2 linked regions of the Rubripirellula tenax genome follow. The protein of the gene in region 2 interacts with the protein of the main gene of each other region in a pairwise test. Links are inferred from orthologs where the notes say so. Each region holds a gene or a part of one and is shown on either strand. Other genes may lie near its edges.

The links. Proteins that work in one complex are often made in the same cells at the same time.
Region 1: the proteins of rpe (region 2) and eno interact in binary tests that used the Escherichia coli proteins (3 or more experiments, as listed by UniProt). The link is inferred for Rubripirellula tenax from one-to-one orthologs.

The regions. Positions count from the first base shown.
Region 1 is NZ_SJPW01000001.1:528,709-531,668, forward strand. The notes cover bases 41-2,955. They hold eno (phosphopyruvate hydratase), read left to right. Parts: upstream 41-815; coding sequence 816-2,096; downstream 2,097-2,955. Other genes in these bases: Poly51_RS01920 (riboflavin synthase), read right to left, coding at 41-640; Poly51_RS01930 (hypothetical protein), read left to right, coding at 2,253-2,804; Poly51_RS01935 (DUF1289 domain-containing protein), read left to right, coding at 2,923-2,955. In the rest of the region: more of Poly51_RS01920, read right to left, coding at 38-40; more of Poly51_RS01935, read left to right, coding at 2,956-2,960. UniProt on the Escherichia coli protein: Catalyzes the reversible conversion of 2-phosphoglycerate (2-PG) into phosphoenolpyruvate (PEP). It is essential for the degradation of carbohydrates via glycolysis.
Region 2 is NZ_SJPW01000001.1:122,152-125,075, reverse strand. What follows is about bases 9-2,887. They hold rpe (ribulose-phosphate 3-epimerase), read right to left. Parts: upstream 1,873-2,887; coding sequence 1,144-1,872; downstream 9-1,143. Other genes in these bases: Poly51_RS00510 (NAD-dependent epimerase/dehydratase family protein), read right to left, coding at 2,163-2,887; Poly51_RS00520 (histidine phosphatase family protein), read right to left, coding at 529-1,140; Poly51_RS00525 (DUF1549 domain-containing protein), read right to left, coding at 9-354. In the rest of the region: more of Poly51_RS00525, read right to left, coding at 1-8; more of Poly51_RS00510, read right to left, coding at 2,888-2,924. UniProt on the Escherichia coli protein: Catalyzes the reversible epimerization of D-ribulose 5-phosphate to D-xylulose 5-phosphate.

The sequences.
Region 1 (2,960 bases), 410 kb from region 2 along the record:
GGGGGGGGGATTGGTTTTAGGGATTGGGTGTTAGGTATTAGGAAAGATCTGTGTTTTGCGATAACGCTCGCTGGACGTATTTGGCCAACAGATCGGTTTCCAGATTCACTCGGTCGCCAACTTTCCGGCCGCCCAGTGTGGTGACGGACAAAGTGTGAGGAATCAAGGCGACGGAAAACGAATCGTCCGCGACGTCGACCACCGTCAAGCTGATGCCGTCGATCGCAATGCTGCCCTTGGATGCGACTTGGGACGCCAAGTGTTTCGGGATGCTGAACCGCAGGTTGGCCCACGGCGGATCATCTTTTCGCTCGATCAATCGTCCGACGGCATCGATGTGGCCGGAAACGTAATGTCCGCCCATCCGATCGCCGACCGCGAGTGAGCGTTCCAAATTGACGTGGCTGCCGATGACCAATTCGCCCAAGTTCGTCCGCGACAACGTTTCTTCGCCGGCTTCGAAATCCAGTTTCGTTGCTTCGACACCCACAACCGTCAAGCAACACCCATTGATACAGATGCTGGCCCCCATGGTCGCATCCTGGGCCACTAACCCGGCATCAACGGTAAAACGCTTGCCCGGGGATTGATCGACGACGTTGACGAGGGTGCCGAGAGTTTCGACGAGTCCGGTGAACATTGGCAGTAGGTTCTAGGTGACAGGTATCAGGTGACAGGAAATAAAAGTCCTGATGCCTGTTACCTGACAACTGAAACCTATTCCCGACGCCTAGCCAGTTTGGCAGCGATGCACCAAAATGCCAGCCCGGAACGAAACAGACCCTCCCAACTCTTAAGTTTTCACGAGACCTCCCATGACTTTGATCGAAGCCATCCACGCCCGCCAAATCCTCGACAGCCGCGGAAACCCGACGATCGAATGCGAAGTTTTGCTTTCCGACGGATCTCACGGTCGCGCCGCCGTACCTAGCGGAGCCAGCACCGGGATGCACGAAGCGTGGGAACTCCGCGACGGTGACAAGTCCGTCTACATGGGCAAGGGCGTTCTGACGGCCGTCGACAACGTCAACGAAAAGATCGCCGAAGCACTCGAGGGCATGGACGCGACCGACCAAGCCGGCATCGACGCGGCGATGATCCAAATGGACGGCACCCCGAACAAAAAGAACCTGGGCGCCAACGCGATCCTGGCCGTTTCGCTGGCCACCGCCCACGCCGCTGCGTCCTGCACCGGACAACCACTTTACCGCTACCTCGGCGGCGCCGGTGCTCGCATGTTGCCCGCACCGATGATGAACATCATCAACGGTGGCGAACACGCCGACAACAACGTCGACGTGCAAGAGTTCATGGTGATGCCTTTGGGCTTCGAACGATTCAGCGACGCACTTCGCTGTGGCACCGAAATCTTTCATAACCTGAAGAAAGTTCTGACCGACAAGGGCTACAACACCGCGGTCGGCGACGAAGGCGGTTTCGCACCTGATTTGAAGAGCAACCAAGAAGCTCTCGACGTCATCATGACGGCGATCGACAAGGCAGGTTACAAGGCCGGCGAACAAGTCTGGATCGCACTCGACGCGGCTTCGACCGAATTTTACGACAAAGATTCAAAGACCTACTCGATCGACGGCAACAAGATGTCGGGCAGCGAGATGGTCGATTTCTTGGCCGGTTGGTGCGACAAGTATCCGATCTGCAGCATCGAAGACGGTTGCGACGAAGACGACTGGGACACCTGGAAGAAGTTGACCGACAAGATCGGCAAGAAGGTCCAGTTGGTCGGTGACGATTTGTTCGTCACCAATGTTGATCGCTTGCAACGCGGTATCAACGAAGGCATTGCGAACAGCATCCTGATCAAGGTCAACCAAATCGGAACGCTGACCGAAACGATCGACGCCATCCAATTGGCTCATCGCAACAACTACACGTCGATCAGCAGTCACCGCAGCGGCGAAACCGAAGACTCGACCATCGCCGACTTGGCGGTTGCCCTTTCGACCGGCCAAATCAAAACCGGTTCGGCCAGCCGAAGTGACCGCATGGCAAAGTACAACCAACTACTTCGCATCGAAGAAATGCTGGGCGACACCGCACAATACGGTGGCCCAGTCTTCGCAGCAAAGTTGTAGGAACAAGTAGGTAACAAGTAGGTAACAGGTAACAGCAGTCGATACAGCAGTCGATACAGCAGTCGATACAGCAGTGTGATAAGATTTCGGAGTGGCACCTCGTGCCCAACTCGCGAAAACCTGTCACCTGAAACCTGTTACCTATGACCCATCCCCATGCCTTCTCTTCTTGCCGAGCAGCCTTGGATCGTTTCGTTGATGCTGGGCATGCTTGGCGGCGGGTTGTTGTTTGGTTGGCTGCAGACCGGCAAGAAGGCGGCCGCGGTGATGGGAATCATCGCGTTGGCTTTGATTCCCGTCGCGTTCTTGGTGGCCTCGAAGTGGGAAACCGATCGCGAGCAGATCGAACGCGTCATTTACGAAACGGCTGATGCGGTTGAGAAAAATGACTTCGAAAGAGCCTACCGAATCATCGGCGACGAGAAAGCCGAGGCAATGGCGCGGCTCGAATTGCCACAGTTCGAATTCACCATGGCTCGCGTCAATAAACTTCGTTCGATCACGATGATCGAAGGATCGTTTCCCCCCGAAGCCGACGTGGACATGTCGGTCAAGGTCGACGTCAGCAACCAACGCGGCGGAGTGCGGAATCTGCGCGTGGTGCGACGACTGGAACTGCGGTTTCAAAAGGTAGGGGATCGCTGGGTCGTGACCGAGTATCGACACTCGCCGGTTGCCGGCGGACCGGACCAGTTCACCACCCAATGATTAGCAGCCTGTTGAAAAAGGGGTCTGCCCCTCTCCGACGCTTCAAATTCACAATATTTCAGCAACGTCTCCAACGGGTCAGACCCCGTTTTTAATAGGCTGTTAGCCCCCACCGACCATGAACAACCCGCCCGAAGATCCGTCCGCATCACCGTG
Region 2 (2,924 bases):
GCTGACCATCGACCGACGGTCGTTTCCGCCGCTGCGACCGATCAACAAGTTGGACCAAATCGTCGCCCAGTGTCCGGCGTACTCTTCGGTGTAACGATCGTCATACAACAGTTTGTCGACCAACTTCGCCCGCTTATCACTACCCCGGTCGGCGGCAAATTCTTGCAGTTCGGCGATTGTTGGAATCCGACCGATCACGTCCAGATGGACGCGCCGTGCCCAGGTTGCGTCATCGGCTTCGGGTGCCGGCGAGCGGATTTCGTAGTCCCGCCAACCCTGTTCGATCAGTTCGTTGATCAATGCGACCTGTGGCCGAACGGGCTCGGCAGCGACCACCAAACCGGTGGCAGCCATTCCCGTCAAGCAGACGATAGCGATAGCAAAGCGTTGGAACACGGCAGAAAAATCCTGGGACGAGTGACTTTCGATGCCATCAGAACGCCCGCAGGCACCCGGATGTACTCATTCCATTGTATTCGAGGCTGCCGGGTGCCTCCTAGATTGATCCGCCGTCGTACGCCAAATCGGCTACCAAACGGGGTCGATTACGTCCCATTTTCCCGAATCGGTCTCGGCTTGCCACAAATTCGACAGCGATTCGCCGGCCAGCATGGCTTGAACGATCCACGCCATCGGGTCTGGGATCACGATGGCCACCAGGTCGTCGTGCGACTTTTTCAGCAGTTTGCGGAGTGCTTTTTCGACGCGAATTTGCGCATCGCTGATCGATTCGCCGCCGGGCGGACAGATGTCCCAAGGCGTTTCTTGGCCGCGCCGATACAGTTTCGGGTGGTTTCGCTTCAATTCGTCGATCAGTTTGCCGTGCCACAAACCGTGATCCAGGTTTCGCAAACAATCGATGACCTTCACCTTGGCGGGCCGTCCGCGGTCGACGCGGTCAGGGTCCGTCAAATGCGTGGCCAGAATTTCCGCCGTTTCTCGCGCCGACTCGCAGGGAGCCGTATAAACCGTGCGGCACGGGATGTGCGAAACTTGATCCGCCAACAGTTCCACTTGCTGGCGCCCGGTTTCGCTTAGCGGCATGTCCATACAGCCCTTGATGCGACCCTGGTCGTCAAATTCCGTCGCGCCGGGGCGTACCAACAGCACCTGTGAAACGGCGGGTGATTTAAGAATCATCGATCAGTTCCCCACACCAAGGTCATTGGAATCGGGATCATTGGGTGGGCCGTGTGACCGAATCTGGTCGTCCAGCGTGCTGATCGCGGCTTTGTAGTCGCCTTTCTTGAAGATCGCCGATCCGACGACGAACAAATCGCAACCGGCGGCACGGGCGGGGCCGATCGTGGTTGCGTCGATGCCGCCGTCGATTTGCAGCAGCAGATCAGGGAATTCGCTCCGCAAAGTCTGGAGTTTTTCGAGAGCGATCGGATTGAATTTCTGGCCTCCAAAGCCCGCTTCGACACTCATCACCAAAACCATGTCCACGTTTGCCAGGCACTCTCGCAGGCTGCCCAATGGCGTTTCGGGGTTCAACGCGACGCCGACGCTGACACCGAGATCACGGATTCGAGCGGCCGTTTCGGCTGCGTCGCGGACCGCTTCAACATGGAACGTCAGCATGTCTGCGCCCGCATCGACCATCGGACCGGCGTATTTCAGTGGGTCGCTGATCATCAAATGGACGTCCAGCGGCATGTCCGTGTGGCGACGCAATCCTGAGACGATCGGCATCGCGTACGTCATGTTGGGGACGAAATGACCATCCATCACGTCCAAATGAAGAACGCGAGCACCGGCGTCATGTAGCTTCGCCACTTCGCCCTTCAAATCGCCGAAATCGCACAGCAATAGACTGGGCAGCACCGCTGGCGCGGCGTCGCGAATCGCTTCGAGTGAGGCTCTCGCCATCCAAATCGTTCTCTTTGAGTCGTGAAAATCCCGACCGGGTTCATCAACATGGCCGCTCGCGTTCGTTTCCCAAACGTGGCGTGCCATCGTATCCCAGAGGGCAGTTCAGTCGGCGGGCCTTCGCGAACGAATGCTGCCGCCAGCGAACAGATTGAACGCGTTTGCAAGCGATTGTCAATCACGACCGAAATGACGGCCACGGCTCTGTTAGGGGGTCAGTTTTCGGCTTCGCTCGCCAGATGCCGATCTTCCAGAATCTCGAAACCCGTTCAAGGGAACGATAGCTTCCCTTAAAAATCGCCGGATTTTGGGCCGGACTTCGACGCGGACTTGGAGTTCTCGGGCAGCCGGTTCTCGATCCAATCGACCGCGTCATCCAGGCTCTTGTGAGGGTCTCGAATTCGGTAACCCAATTCGTCGTGGGCGCGGGTCGAGTCGTACCAGTGGATCTGGGAGCTCAATTCCAACGAGGCGGTATTGAAATCGCCCTCTTTTTCCGACCATTTCTGCATTGCGCCGGCCACGATCGAACCGATCCAGCGTTGGCCGGGACCGGCCGGCATGACCGGTTTGCCGGCGCCAGTCCGCGCGGCAATCTCTCGCCACAATTCGAAATACGTCCAGTTTTCGCCAGCCAAAATGTATTGCCGCCCGCTGTCGATTCGGCCTTCGACGATTCCGTCCATCGCCTCGATCGTCCCTGCGGCTACATCGCGAGGATCGCAAATGCTGCATCCGCCCGACGGAGCCAGTGGCCGCCACGTTCGTGCGACTTCGACGATCATTCGCCCGCTGCTGGGTTTCCAGTCCCAGGGGCCAAGCATGAATCCGGGGTGAACGATCACCGCCCTCAGGCCTCGTCGGACACCCGCCATGACCACATCCACGCCGGCACGTTTGCTGACCACATAGCTGCACTGCGTCTTTTCGCCATTCGCATCCAGCGGCGTATCTTCGTTGGCCGGTGCACTGCGGTTGCCCAATGCCAGCGTGTCGACGGTGCCGACGTGAACCAGCGGCTTTTCGTGTGCCAAGCAAGCGTCCACGATGGC